DNA from 2 places in the Kitasatospora sp. NPDC093102 genome. Region 1 is predicted to be linked to the other one. Evidence: riboswitches for the same ligand, from Rfam matches in the RefSeq annotation. Region 1 holds a riboswitch; the other holds the start of a gene.
The links. A riboswitch is a leader RNA that binds a small molecule or an ion and turns the genes downstream of it on or off. The one in region 1 is predicted to bind cobalamin.
Positions count from the first base shown of each region.

Region 2: another riboswitch for cobalamin. It lies ahead of metE (5-methyltetrahydropteroyltriglutamate--homocysteine S-methyltransferase); the one in region 1 lies ahead of AB0O11_RS31010 (cobalamin biosynthesis protein).

Region 1 covers NZ_JBFBFA010000037.1:66,589-74,036, reverse strand. The annotation lists gene AB0O11_RS31025 (CDP-alcohol phosphatidyltransferase family protein) at 1-376, shown strand, start outside; gene AB0O11_RS31020 (hypothetical protein) at 556-1,881, opposite strand; gene AB0O11_RS31015 (alpha/beta hydrolase) at 2,537-3,643, opposite strand; cobalamin riboswitch at 4,029-4,162, shown strand; gene AB0O11_RS31010 (cobalamin biosynthesis protein) at 4,270-5,262, shown strand; gene AB0O11_RS31005 (cobyric acid synthase) at 5,259-6,797, shown strand; gene AB0O11_RS31000 (putative cobaltochelatase) at 6,880-7,448, shown strand, end outside.
Region 2 covers NZ_JBFBFA010000048.1:29,585-37,032, forward strand. The annotation lists gene AB0O11_RS34060 (hypothetical protein) at 1-355, shown strand, start outside; gene AB0O11_RS34065 (CbiQ family ECF transporter T component) at 360-1,592, shown strand; gene AB0O11_RS34070 (ATP-binding cassette domain-containing protein) at 1,589-3,232, shown strand; gene AB0O11_RS34075 (ECF transporter S component) at 3,229-4,077, shown strand; gene AB0O11_RS34080 (hypothetical protein) at 4,093-4,413, shown strand; cobalamin riboswitch at 4,495-4,718, shown strand; gene metE (5-methyltetrahydropteroyltriglutamate--homocysteine S-methyltransferase) at 4,881-7,196, shown strand; partial or broken gene AB0O11_RS34090 (short-chain fatty acyl-CoA regulator family protein) at 7,281-7,448, shown strand, end outside.

The DNA of each region.
Region 1 (7,448 bases):
GATGCGGCCCGGGGTGTTCCAGGGCATGCCCTGCCCGATGGGTGCGATGACGGTGATCGCCATCGTGCTGCTGGACCCGCCGTTCCTGCCCGGTCTGCTCGCCATCTTCGGTGCCGCGTACCTGATGGTCAGCCGGATCGAGTACCCGAAGCCGCAGGGGCTGCTGGCCACCGCCACGCTCTGCTGGGTCGTCGTGGCCATCGGCTGCCTGGCCGCCTGGGCCACCGGACTGCCCGGCGGCGACACCCTGATGCACGTCGGCGCGTTCGCCCAGATCACGCTCGCCGCGATGGCGCCGCTGCTGGTCATCCGCCGCAAGGTGGGGCAGAAGGTCGGCGACGTCCGTGCCCGGCGGGCGGAGTCGCGGCTCGGCTGAGTCCCGCAATTGTCATAAGAGTCAGGGCCCGGAACCTGTTGGTTCCGGGCCCTTCCTCATGTGTCACAGCAGTCGAGCACCTCGGGTGCGGGCTCAGGGACCGCCGATGCGGACGCCCACGCGGACGCCGGATCCGCCGTCGCTGCGGACTCCGAACTCTTCCGCAATTGTCATAAAAGTCAGGCGCCACCGGTGTGCACGCTGAACGCCGAACGGCGCGCCGCCCGGGCCACGCCCGGGTCCGGGTGCACACCCGAGACCGCCGTCAGCACCGAGGCCGCCCGCGGGTGCCCGGACTGCCGGGCCCGGGCGAACAGCCGGACCGGGTCGCCCGCCGAGGCGCCCTCGACGTGGCCCACCAGCAGCTCGGTCTCGCCGTGGTCGAGCACCGCGGCCGCGGTGTCCACCCAGAGCCAGGCCGCGTCCTCCGCGCCCAGCACGTCCGCCGGGGAGACGCCCTCGTCCGCGCGCTCCGCCAGCCACAGCAATGCGTAGGGGCGCAGCACCGGCTCGTCCACCGCCGCGCGCACCGCCTGCTCGGCCGGACCGCCGGCCACCCGCAGCGCCTCGAAGGCCAGCCCGCGCACCAGTGCGTCGTCGCCCTGCGCGGCCTCCAGCAGCTCGCCCACCGCCCGGTCCGCCGGCCGGGCCGCGACCCAGGCCCGGAACTCGGCGCGGGCCGGGCCCGGCGAGTAGTCCGCACAGGCGTTCAGCAGCTCGAAGGCGCTCTGCTCGATGTGCCCGGCCGCGGTCTGTGCGACCGTGCAGATCTCCTCCAGCTTCGCCCGCACCGCCCAGTGGCCGAGCGGCGACAGCTCCGCGGCATCGTTCCTGCGCACCAGGGCGCCGACGGCCGCCAGGCCGTCCAGCATCCAGTCCAGGACAGCGGCCACGTCCGAGGGCGCGGCCGGGGTGTCGATCTGCGGCGCGCGGCAGGTGCCGCGGACAGCGGAAACGGCCGAGGCCGCGTGCGGCACCGGCGACAGGCCCGGTCCGCCGAGGCCGGCGCCGACCCGGCGCTCGTCCAGGCCACGGCGCAGCAGTTCCAGCAGCTCGCTCTCGGCGACCGGGCCGTCCACCAGGTGCAGGAAGGAGAGCAGCTGCGGGGCCTGGTCCACGGCCTGCCCGGCCAGTACGGCGAACACGCCGCGCAGCGCGGCGGGCGGCACCGGGGCGAGCAGGGTCCAGGCGTCGAACAGCGCCGACCAGCCGCGAACCACGGCCTCGTCGTCGTGCTCCCAGGCGTGCAGCCGCCAGCCGGGGCCGGCTCCGCCGTCACGGGCCTCCACCAGGCCCACCAGCAGCGCCTGCCCCCACGCCTTGGCGGCGGCGCCGACCGTCATGGCCAGTGCCCGGCCCGCCGCGCGGGCGTCCTCCGGGAGCAGCTCACCGCGCTTGTCGACCTCGGCCAGCTCGCCGGCCCAGCGGGCGACCCGCACGGCGTCCACCAGCATCCGTCGGGCCAGCGGCGCCAGCTCGGCGGGTGCCGGGAAGCCCTCCGGCACGGGAACCCGACCCCGCCCGGGAGCCGGAGCGGGCCCTCGTCGCCGGGGTACTCCGTTACGGGGGACACCCGCCCCGCCCGGCCTGCCACCGGTGGGCCGGTGGGCCGTTCCGGGGAGACGGGTCACCGTCGCACCGGTACCGATCGTCGGTGGGAGCGGGGCATCACGGTCGCGCGGGTTCCGAGACGTCACGTCGAGCAGTCTTCCCCTTGTACCGGCCTTCTGTCACATCCGGTTGTCCGTACGACCGGGCGACCGGCGGCGGCACCTCCGCAAGATCGGGCAACAGCGGCAAACCGCCTGGCTGGAAACGTGTGACCCGGCCATGCCACTGGCGCCACCCCGGTCGCCGAGAATGCTCGACCGATCACCGTGCGTACGGGTGGGGGGTAAGGGGTCGGTCCAATTGTCGCCCCTGACGGCAGGGGGCTTTTCGCGCGGGGAATCCGCTCCGCCGACTTCCCGCGGGACTGTCCAGCCCGAATCCGGACGGATGGCGGACGGGGTGGCGGGGTCATGCTGCACGAGAAGTCGGACCGGCCGACTTTTCGCGCATGCCCGGCGAAAAGGCAGAAACGTTCATTCGTGGACGGCGGAATCCTCGCCGGAAAACCCGGTGGGGCTCAGCCGAAACCGCTCGCACGGCCAGGGGGGGCTACAGCAGCGGCGTGAGCCAGCGGCGGAGGAGCTCGGTGTAGTGGTCGGGGGCGGTGTTCCAGAGGGTGGCGTGGTCGGCGCCGGGGAACGTCTGGAGGCTGACCACGTCGGGGCGGGCGGCAGCCAGCTTCTCCGCGCTGCCGAAGGGGGCTATCCGGTCCTCGGGGCTGTGCAGCAGGAGAGTGGGCACGCGCAGGTCGGTGCCCTCGGCGATGCGGCCGAAGTCGGCGAGGTCGACGCCGGTGCGGCCCTCGGCGGCGAGGGCGCCGAGTTCGGCGGCGACGCCCTGGAAGCCGGCCCGGGCGGCGTCCCGGCGGGCGGAGGCCGGGAGGTCGAGCACGGGCGAGTCGAGGATCAGCCCGCGGATGGCGTGCGACCAGGCGGAGCGGGCCGCCGTCCGGAGGACCGTGGTCGCCCCGAGGGACCAGCCGTAGAGGATCACCGCGCCCGCACCGCTGTCGAACGCCAGCCCTACCGCCGACTCGATGTCTCGCCACTCGGTCTCGCCGAAATGGGTCAGCCCGTCGGGGGAGGCGGGGGCGCCCTGGTCGCCGCGGTAGGTGACGGCGAGGGCGGGCAGGCCGAGCCGGTCGAGGACGGGGAGCACCGGGAGGGTCTGCTGGCGGTCGGCTTCGGGGCCGTGCACCAGGATCACCCAGGTGCCGCGTTTGCCGTCGAGCTGCCAGGCGGGCAGCGCACCGAGCTCGCCCTCGGCGATGGTGTCGGCGAAGGCGAGGCCGAACGCCTCGGTGGGGTCGCCGAGGTGGACCCGGGGAGTGAGGCGGACCTCGGTACCGGCGGTGAGGGTGCCCCGGTCGGCACGGACCAGGCGGCGGGTGACGCCCCGTTCGTCGCTGCGCAGGACCTCCTCGACGACCGCGTGCCCACCGTCCGCCCACTCGACCGCCCAGCGGCCGGGGCGCAGGCTCTCGGGGCTGCGGGTGAAGGTGACCCGGCCGGGGGCGAGGCTGTGGACCAGGATCGGACCGGACTCCTGGACGGCGGTCGCCGGACGGACCATCTGCTCGGAGGCCCGACGGCCGATCACCAGCACGGCGGCCCCGACCGCTGCGGCCGCCACGACGGCGGCGGTTCCCCATCGCATTTCGCTCCCCGCTCTGTTGGTCACGGACCGGACGGTGTTCGAGCACCAGTCCACCGGCGCCCCGCCCGCCCGGCCACCGGGCTAGGCCGTCCGGGTGACCCCAGCGGCGACCCGACGGTGCCGGGGAGAGGCCGGCAGCGGGCGGTGAAGGAGTCGACGATGGGGCGACGGGGGGCCTTCCGCGGAGCATGCCACCGGAAGGCCGCCGTGGAGCGCGATACGGCACCGGCCGCCGAACGCGCGAAGCGGCACCGGGCCGATGCCGCGCTGGGCGATCCCACAGGGTGTCAGTCGGCGGCGCCCGCGTGTGACCAACCCCTCCGCGACCTCGGTTGACTCCCGGTTCGGGCCCGTGATGGGATCCTGGGGCCAAACGGAGGCATGGAGAGGAAGCCGGTGGAAGTCCGGCGCGGTCCCGCCACTGTCACCGGGGAGCACGCTCGGAACATCGCCACGGCGGGCCGTCGACGGCCGCTGGAAGGCTCCGGGAGTGCGTTCGACCCGGAAGCCAGGAGACTCTCGCCCCCGTCACGTCGATCCAGGGCGCGGACCCTGAGTGAGGACACGCACGCGATGCAGGCTGCCCCGCCCCGCCGGACTCCGAGCTGCCTTCCGCCGTGCCACCGATGACCCCGCCGGCACCTTCTCCGTCTCCGCGCACGCTGACCTGCGCCGCCGCGTTCGCGCTCGGCGCCGTCGCGGGCTACGCCGCCGACGCCCGCTTCGCCGACCCCCGCCGGGGCCACCCGGTCGCCGTCTTCGGCACCGCCGCGACCCGGCTGGAGCGGAGGCTGTGGCGCGACGACCGCGGTGCCGGGGCCGGGTACACGGCGCTGTGCGTGGGCGCGGTGGCGGCGGGCGCGCTCGCCCTGGACCGTACGGTGGGCCGGCGCCCGCTGGGCCGGGCTGCGCTGGCGGCGGCCGCGACCTGGACGGTGCTCGGCGGCACCTCGCTGACCCGGGAGGCGCGCACCATCGGCCGTTCGCTGACCGCGGGCGACCTCGCGGCCGCCCGCGAGCGGCTGCCGCACCTGTGCGGGCGGGATCCGAGCGCGCTGGACGGGCAGCAGATCGCCCGGGCGGTGGTCGAGTCGGTGGCCGAGAACACGGCCGACGCCGTGGTGAACGCGCTGACCTGGGGCGCCCTGGCCGGCACCCCCGGCCTGCTGGCCTTCCGTGCCGTGAACACCCTGGACGCCATGGTGGGCCACCGCTCGCCGCGCTACGCCCGGTTCGGCTGGGCCTCGGCCCGGCTGGACGACCTGGCGGGCTGGCCGGGAGCCCGGCTGACGGCGCTGCTGACGGTGGCCGCCGCACCCGAGCCCCGGACGGCCTGGCGGGTCTGGCGGCGCGACGGCTCCGCGCACCCGAGCCCGAACGCGGGCCAGGCGGAGTCGGCGTTCGCCGGCGCGGTCGGCGTGCGGCTGGGCGGGACGCTGCAGTACGGCGAGCGGATCGAGCACCGGCCGGTCCTGGGCGCAGAGCTGCGGCCGGTGACGGTGGACGACATCGAGCGGGCCTGCGCGCTCTCCCGGCGGGTGGGCGCACTGGCGCTGGGTACGACGGTCGCGGGGCACGTCCTGCTGCGGGCGTTCCTGGGGAAGAGGGGAAGGGCATGACGAACGCGCTGCTGGTCGCGGGGACGACCTCGGACGCGGGCAAGAGCGTGGTGACGGCCGGGATCTGCCGTTGGCTCGCCCGCCAGGGCGTGCGGGTCGCGCCGTTCAAGGCGCAGAACATGTCGCTCAACTCCTTCGTCACCGCCGACGGCGCCGAGATCGGCCGCGCCCAGGCGATGCAGGCGCAGGCCGCCCGGGTGGAGCCGGAGGCGGCGATGAACCCGGTGCTGCTGAAGCCGGGCGCGGACGGCCGGAGCCAGGTGGTGCTGCTCGGCCGGCCGGTGGCCGAGGTGGGCGCACTGGACTACCGCGAGCGCAAGCCCGTTCTGCTGGAGCGCGCCCTGGAGTGCCTGGCCGACCTGCGCCGCCGCTACGACGTGGTGGTCTGCGAGGGCGCAGGCTCGCCCGCCGAGATCAACCTGCGCGACCGCGACATCGCCAACATGGGCCTGGCCACGGCCGCCGCCCTGCCGGTGGTGGTGGTCGGGGACATCGACCGCGGCGGGGTCTTCGCGGCGATGTACGGGACGCTGGCGCTGCTGTCGGCGGAGGACCAGCGGCACGTGGCGGGCTGGTTCGTCAACAAGTTCCGCGGCGACGCGCGGCTGCTGGCACCCGGGCTGGAGATGCTGCACCGGCTGACCGGCCGTCCGGTGCTGGGCACACTGCCGATGCTGCCCGGGCTCTGGCTGGACGCGGAGGACTCGCTGGACCTGTCCACGGTGGTGGACCGGGCGGACGGGCCCGGGCCGCTCGGCGCGGACGTGCTGCGGGTGGCCGTGGTGCGCTTCCCGCGGCTGTCCAACTTCACCGACGTGGACGCGCTCGCGCAGGAGCCGGGCGTGCTGGTGCGCTGGGCGACCAGGCCGGAGGAACTGGCCGACGCCGACCTGGTGGTGCTGCCCGGTACCCGGGCCACCGTCGCCGACCTCGCCTGGCTGCGCGAGCGCGGCCTGGAGCCGGCCCTGAAGGCGCGGGCGGCGGCCGGGCTGCCGGTCCTCGGGGTCTGCGGCGGCTACCAGATGCTGGCGCACTCGATCGTGGACGAGGTCGAGTCCAAGTCGGGTGCCGTCGAGGGCCTCGGCCTGTTGCCGACGCGCGTGCGGTTCGGCATCGAGAAGGTGCTGGCACGGCCGGTCGGCGAGGCCTACGGGCAGCGGGTGGAGGGTTACGAGATCCACCACGGGGTGGTGGCGGTCGAAGGCGGCGATGCGTTCGTCTCCGATGACCGGGGGCGGAGTCTGGACGGCTGCCGGGTGGGCTCGGTCTGGGGCACGACCTGGCACGGCGTGCTGGAGAACGACGGGTTCCGCCGCGAACTCCTGCGTGAGGTCGCCGAGTTGTCCGGCCGGGCGTTCGTCCCGGCACCGGACACCTCCTTCGCCGCGGCGCGCGAGGCCCGGCTGGACCGGCTGGGCGACCTGATCGAGGAGCACGCGGACACCGACGCGCTGTGGAAGCTGATCGAGGGCGGAGTGCCGGCGGCCGGATCGCTGCCGTTCGTCCCGCCCGGGGCCCCTGGGAGTGACGCATGAGCCGGGTACGACAGCAGAGCCGGACGGGACCGCAGGACCAGGCAGGGCCACAGGGCCGGACACGACAGGAGTGGGGTACGGCATGAGTGACGTCCGCTATCCGTTCACCGCGATCGTCGGCATGGCCGACCTGCGGCTGGGACTGCTGCTGAACGCGGTCTCCCCGGCCGTGGGCGGCGTGCTGGTGCGCGGCGAGAAGGGCACCGCGAAGTCGACCATGGTGCGCGCGCTGGCCGGCCTGCTGCCGGCCATCGCCGCCGTGGACGACTGCCGCTTCGCCTGCGACCCGGCCACACCCGACCCGCAGTGCCCGGACGGGCCGCACGTCTCCCCGTCCGCCTCCGAACGGCCTTCCCAGCTGGTCGAGTTGCCGGTCGGCGTGGCCGAGGACCGGATCGTCGGCTCGCTCGACCTGGAGCGGGCGCTGGCCGAGGGCGTCAAGGCGTACGAGCCCGGGCTGCTCGCCAGGGCACACCGCGGCGTGCTCTACATCGACGAGGTGAACCTGCTCCAGGACCACGTGGTGGACCTGCTGCTGGACGCCGCCGCGATGGGCCGCTCCTACGTCGAGCGGGAGGGCGTGTCGGTGCGGCACGCGGCCCGGTTCCTGCTGGTCGGCACGATGAACCCGGAGGAGGGCGAGCTGCGTCC
Region 2 (7,448 bases), on a different contig from region 1:
TCCGCCCGTGCCCGTCACGCCCCCGGGGAACGGCACGGCCGGTACCCCCGAGGACGGCGTCACCCCGCCGGGCGACCCCGAGCCGACGCCGGTGCCCGCCACACCGATTCCGGTCGAGCCGCCCACCGCGGCACCGACGGACACCGCGAGCGACCAGCCGACTGAGCAGCCCGCCGTGGCCGCGCCGACGGCCACCCCCGCCGTGCCCGGCGGGGTGGTGGACGCCAACCCGGTGGCCGATGCCCCGCACGACTCAGGTTCGATGCTCCCCGCGGTGGTGGGTTCCGTCCTCGTCGTGGTCCTGGGCGTGGCGACCGTGATCACGGCGCGCCGCCGCCGGCGACAGGCCGAGTGATCCGGTGACCGCGCTCGACAAACACGCCGCCGCCCTGCCCGTCAGCCCGCCCACCGCCCCCGGGCGGGGAGCGGGTGGTCGGCGCAGCGCACGCAACCTGCATCCGCTGGCCTGGTGGGCGTGGGCGCTCGCCCTGGCGACGGCGGCCAGCCGCACGACCAACCCGCTGTTGCTCCTGCTCGTCCTCGCCGTGCTCGGCTATGTGGTGACGGCCCGCCGCACCGAGGCCCCGTGGGCCCGCGGCTTCACCTACTACCTCTGGCTGGCGCTGACGGTGGTGGCGATCCGGGTGGTGTTCCGGTGCGTCTTCGCGACCGGCATCACCCCGAACGACCACCTGCTTTTCTCCCTGCCGCACATCCCCACCCCCGACTGGTACGCGGGCATCGAGATCGGTGGCCCGGTCTCACTGGAGGCCACGCTCTCCGCGGCCTTCGACGGGCTGCGGCTGGCCTGCCTGATCTGCTGCATCGGCGCCGCCAACACCCTCGCGAACCCCAAGCGGGCGCTGCGGGTCCTGCCCGGCGCCCTGTACGAGCTGGGCGTCGCCGTGACGGTGTCGCTCAGTGTCGCGCCCCAGCTGGTGCAGAGCGTCCAACGCGTCGCCCGGGCACGGCGGTTGCGCGCCGGGCGGCGCAAGGGCGTACGCGCGCTGCGCAGCATCGTGGTGCCGGTCCTGGAGGACGCGCTGGAGCGTTCGCTCAGCCTTGCGGCCGCCATGGACTCGCGCGGCTACGGCCGCTCCGGCACCGCCTCGCGCCGCTCCCGTCGGCTCACCGGCGCGCTGATGCTGCTCGGCATGTGCGGCCTGTGTGCCGGGGTGTACGGGCTGCTGGACGGTACGGCGCCCGCCGTGCTCGGGCTGCCGGCCTTCCTCGCGGGTGCCGTGCTCTGCGTGACGGGCCTACTGCTCGGCGGGCGGCGGGTGCGGCGCACCACCTACCGGCCGGACCGCTGGCGGGCCGCCGAGTGGGGCGTGGCCGGGTGCGGTGTGACCGCCGCCGTGCTGCTGTTCGCCACCGTCGGCTACGACGCCACCGACCTCAACCCTTCCCTCTACCCGCTGGCCTGGCCGACACTGCCGCTCGTCCCGGTGCTCGCCCTGCTGCTGGCGGGCGCAGCCGGAATCGTCTCGCCACCGCCCGGCCGTACGCCCGTGCCCGCCGGCGCCCCCCTCAGGCGCCGCGGCACCCGCAGCATCAGCACCGACCGCACGACCTCCGAGGTGAGCACGTGATCCGATTCGACCGGGTGAGCGTGGTGTACGACGGCGAGACCACGCCCGTCCTGCGCGACATCGACCTGCACATCCCGGAGGGCGAGCTCTGCCTCGTGGTCGGCCGCACCGGCGTCGGCAAGTCCACCCTGCTCGGCGCGGTGAACGGCCTGGTGCCGCACTTCACCGGCGGCACCCTGCGCGGCCGCGTCACCGTGGATGGCCGGGACACCGCCCACCACCCCCCGCGCGAGCTCGCCGATGTGGTCGGCGTGGTCGGGCAGGACCCCCTGGCCGGCTTCACCACCGACACCGTGGAGGAGGAACTGGCCTACGTCATGGAGCAGTTGGCGATCCCACCGGACGTGATGCGCAAGCGCGTCGAGGAGACCCTCGACCTGCTGGGCCTGGCCGACCTGCGTCACCGGGCCCTGCACGAGCTCTCCGGCGGCCAGCAGCAGCGCGTCGCCATCGGCTCCGTGCTCACCGCGCACCCGCGCGTCCTGGTCCTGGACGAACCGACCTCCGCGCTCGACCCGACCGCTGCCGAGGAGGTGCTGGCCGCGATCACCCGGCTGGTCCACGACCTCGGCGTCACCGTCCTGCTCGCCGAGCACCGGCTGGAGCGGGTCGTCCAGTACGCAGACCGGGTCGCCTACCTGCCCGGCGACGGGACGGTCGTGCACGGGCCGCCCGCAGAGGTCTTCCGGGACACCACGATCGCGCCGCCCGTCGTCGACCTCGGTCGCCTGGCCGGCTGGCGGCCTTTGCCGTTGTCCGTCCGGGACGCCCGCCGCGCCGCCGCACCGCTGCGGGAGCGGCTCACCGACGTGCCGGTTCCCCCGCCGCGCCGGGCAGCGGTGGCGGGGGAACCGGTGCTGGACGCGAAGGGAGTGGTCGTCCGGTACGGGCCGGTGGCAGCCGTCCGGGACGTTGACCTGGCACTGAGCGCGGGCGAGGTCACCGCCCTGATGGGCCGCAACGGCTCCGGCAAGTCCTCGCTCCTGTGGGCCCTCCAGGGCTCCGGGCCCCGCCAGGGCGGCAGAGTGAAGGTCACCAGGGCCTGGGGCGGCCTGGCCGAGGACCCCAAGCGCCTCCCCGCCGCCCGGGCCCGGCAGCTCGTCGGGCTCGTCCCGCAGACCCCCACCGACCTGCTGTACCTGGAGACGGTCGCCCAGGAACTCGCCCAGAGCGACCTCGAAGCCGATGACGTCGGCGGGCCGACCGCACGGCAGATCCTCGACCGCCTGGCCCCAGGGATCCCGGACGACACCCACCCCCGGGACCTCTCCGAGGGGCAGAAGCTGGCCCTCGTCCTGGCGATCCAACTGTCCGCCGCACCACGGGTCGTGCTGCTGGACGAACCCACCCGAGGGCTCGACTACCAGGCGAAGGAGACGCTCACCGGCATCGTGGACGCCCTCGCCGCCGAAGGCCGTACGGTCGTCGTCTCCACCCACGACGTCGAGTTCGTCGCCTCCGCCGCCGACCGCGTCGTGGTAATGGCCGAGGGCGAGATCGTCGCCGACGGACCGACCGCCGAGGTCATCGTCGCCTCGCCCACGTTCGCCCCGCAAGCCGCCAAGATCCTCGCCCCACTCGCCTATCTGACGACACGACAGGTCGGGGCGGCCCTGGAAGCGACGGAGGCCACCCGATGACCGCCGTCCGGATCCCCGGCCGGGCCCGCATCGTCGTCGCCCTGGCCGCCTTCATCGGCCTGGTCGCCTTCACCTGGCCGTTCGTCGTCGCCCCCGGAAAGTTCGGTTCCAACTACGCCCCGCCGCTGATCTTCGGAGCGCTGCTCGTCCTGGTGCTCGCCGTCGTCATCGCGGAGATCTCGGCCGGCGGCATCGACGCCAAGGCCCTCGCCATGCTCGGCGTGCTGTCGGCCGTCAACGCCGGACTCCGGCCCCTCGGCGCCGGGACCGCCGGAGTGGAGACGGTCTTCTTCACCCTCGTCCTGGCGGGCCGCGTCTTCGGCCCCGGCTTCGGCTTCACCCTCGGCTGCACCTCGCTGTTCGCCTCAGCCTTGCTCACCGGCGGAGTCGGCCCCTGGATGCCTTACCAGATGTTCGGCTGCGCCTTCGTCGGCATGCTCGCCGGGCTGCTGCCGAAGGCCCGGCGGGGCTGGGAAGTTCCGATGCTGGCCGTGTACGGGGCCTTCTCCGGCTACCTTTTCGGCTTCCTGCTGAACCTGTCCTTCTGGCCGTTCTCGACCGACCCGAACAGCTCCATCGCCTACCTCCCCGGCCTGCCCTTCACCGAACAGTGGCACCGCTACCTGCTCTTCGACCTCGCCACTTCGCTCGGCTGGGACACCGGCCGGGCCGTCACCACCCTGACCGCCCTGCTCGTCGTCGGGCCGGCCGTCCTGACCGTCTTCCGCCGCGCGGCCCGCCGCGCCAACTTCGAGCCCACGGTGCATTTCGAGGCCCCGCACGGTCCGGACGGCACGGTAGGGCCGCAAACCGCCGCGCAGCCCACGGGGCAGGCGCACTCCTGAACCGAAAGGCCAACCATGGTGCCCAAGCCCGCGAAGCACCGGACGATGACGCTGAACGGGGCCAACGTCGTCGTCCTGACCCCGGAACAGCACGCCGGCCTCGAATCCGCACGCCGCCAGCTGGGCGGGGCGCAGGCGCAGGTCGCCAGGATGAAGCTCGACCTCCACCGGGAACGGCAACTCCTGGGCGAAGCCCAACGGGTGCTGGCGAGCATCCCCGCCGACCAGATCGAGCGGCTGGACGGCCGGCTGGGACCGGGCCGAGGCCTGCCCGAACTGCTCGCGGACATCCGCGCTGCCCTGCCGCGCACGCCGGACGCCTCGCCGCGAACCTGACCGTCGGCCCGTGAGCCGAGGCGGGGTCTCATCATTCGGACACGTTCCGTGATTTTCGCGTCAGGCCAAGACCTTTGCCCCTAAGCTGGCCGCGCAGCTGGTTCGCCCTGTCCGCCAGGCAGGCGCGTCGCAAGAGGGAACCCGGTGGGAATCCGGGACTGCCCCGCAGCGGTGAGTGGGAACGACCGCCGTCATACGCACTGGGCCCGGGACGGGTCTGGGAAGCGACGGCCAGTAGGTGTCCGCCTTCCAGGGGTTGGACGTGCCCGCGAGTCCGAAGACCTGCCACTGCCCGTACGCGACCGTTCGCGTGCGGCTATCCGGTGACCTCGTGGGCGGGTCGGCGACCATACCAGGCGGATCAGGCCCCGTACGTTTCGTGGCGGCCGCCGCCCGGTTCGTCATCCCTTCGCGTCCTCGTCCCGTCCCCGGGTACTTGAGGAGACAGACTCGCGAAGGAGAGTCCCTTGACCACGAAGTCCGCAGCCGCGGCGAGCGTCGCCACCGTGTACGGCTACCCCCGCCAGGGCAGGGGCCGGGAGCTCAAGAAGGCGATCGAGGGGTACTGGAAGGGCTCGGTCACCGCCGAGGCGCTGCTGGCCACGGCCGCAGACCTGCGCCGCGGGAACTGGCAGCAGCTCGCCGACTCCGGCATCGAGGAGGTCCCGACCGGTGACTTCTCGCTCTACGACCACGTGCTGGACACCACCGTCGCCGTCGGTGCGATCCCTCCCCGCCACCGGGAGGCAGTCGACGCTGACCCGCTGGACGGCTACTTCGCGATGGCGCGCGGCACCCAGGACGTCGCACCGCTGGAGATGACCAAGTGGTTCGACACCAACTACCACTACCTCGTCCCGGAGTTGGGCCCGGACACCGCCTTCGCCGCGAACCCGGCCAAGGCCGTCGCCGAGCTCAAGGAGGCCCTCGCACTCGGCCATGACGCCCGGCCGGTGCTGGTCGGGCCGGTGACCTACCTGCTGCTCGCCAAGCCGGCGCCCGGCGCCGCAGCCGACTTCCAGCCGATCACCCTGCTGGACCGGCTGCTGCCGGTCTACGCCCGCTTGCTCGCCGACCTGAAGGCCGCCGGCGCCACCTGGGTGCAACTGGACGAGCCCGCCCTGGTGCAGGACCGCACCCCGGCCGAGCTCAACGCAGCCGCCCGCGCCTACCGCGAACTGGGCGGCCTCGCGCAGCGGCCCAAGCTGCTGGTCGCGAGCTACTACGACCGGCTCGGCGACGCGCTGCCGGTCCTCGCCAAGGCCCCGGTCGAGGGTCTGGCGCTGGACTTCACCGGCCCGGCCGCCGCCAACCTCGACGACCTCGCCGCCGTCGGCGGGCTGCCCGGCAAGCGGCTGGTGGCGGGGGTGATCGACGGGCGCAACATCTGGATCAACGACCTGGAGAAGTCGCTGGCGACCCTGGCCACCCTCCTGGGCCTCGCGGACACCGTGGACGTGGCGCCGTCCTGCTCTCTGCTGCACGTGCCGATCGACGCAACCCTCGAACGCGACATCGACCCGCAGATCGCCCGCTGGCTCGCGTTCGCCAAGCAGAAGGCCGCCGAGGCGGCGCTGCTCGCCCGCGGCCTGCACGAGGGCACCGGCGCGATCACCGCCGAGCTCGCCGCCAACCGCGCCGACCTCGCCTCCCGCGCCACCTCCCCGATCACCCGCGACCCGGCCGTGCGCACCAGGGCCGCCGCCGTCACCGCGGACGACGCCCGTCGCGCCCAGCCCTACCCCGTCCGGGCCGAGGCCCAGCGCGCCCGCCTCGGCCTGCCACTGCTGCCGACCACCACCATCGGCTCCTTCCCGCAGACCACCGAACTGCGCCTCGCCCGAGCCGACCTGACGGCCGGACGGATCGACTTCGTCGCCTACCGGGAGCGGATGGAGGCCGAGGTCCGCGAGGTCATCGCCTACCAGGAGAAGGCCGGCCTGGACGTCCTGGTGCACGGCGAGCCCGAGCGCAACGACATGGTCCAGTACTTCGCCGAACAGCTCACCGGCTACCTCGCCACCCGGCACGGCTGGGTCCAGTCCTACGGCACCCGCTACGTGCGCCCGCCGGTCCTCGCCGGGGACATCTCCCGCCCGCACCCGATGACCGTCGACTGGTTCCGCTACGCACAAGGCCTGACCGGCCGTCCGGTCAAGGGCATGCTCACCGGCCCGGTCACCATGCTCGCCTGGTCCTTCGTCCGCGACGACCAGCCGCTCGCCGACACCGCCCGGCAGGTGGCCCTCGCCCTGCGCGACGAGGTCACCGACCTGGAGGCCGCCGGCGCGGCCGTCGTCCAGGTGGACGAACCGGCCCTTCGCGAGATCCTGCCCCTGCGGGCCGCCGACCGCCCGGCGTACCTGACGTGGGCCACCGAGGCCTTCCGCCTCGCCACCTCCGGGGTACGGGCCGACACCCAGATCCACACCCACATGTGCTACGCGGAGTTCGGCGCCGTCATGAAGGCGATCGACGAGCTTGACGCGGACGTCATCTCGCTGGAGGCCACCCGCTCCCACATGGAGGTGGCCGACGAACTCGCCGAGGCGGGCTACCCGCGCGAGGTCGGCCCCGGCGTCTGGGACATCCACTCCCCGCGCGTCCCGAGCACCGAGGAGGCCGTGTCCCTGCTGCGCGCCGGCCTCGCCGCGATCCCGGCCGACCGGCTCTGGGTCAACCCGGACTGCGGGCTGAAGACCCGCGGCTGGCCGGAGACCCGCGCCTCCCTGGAGAGCCTGGTAGGCGCCGCCCGCCTGCTGCGCGAGGAACTGGCCGGCTGACGCGCCGGTACGGGATCACAAGGGGCGGGCACGGCGGCACGCGCCGTGCCCGCCCCGGTGCAGAGCAGAGGAGCACGTCGCACCATGGCACGTCCCGCCGGACGCAAGATCTTCGCCCACGCCAAGCTGCGCCGGCTCCGTCGCGAGCACGGCATGAACCAGGTCGAACTGGCCCACGAGCTCGGCATCTCGACCAGCTACCTCAACCAGATCGAGCACAGCCAGCGCCCGCTCACCGCCGCCGTGCTGCTG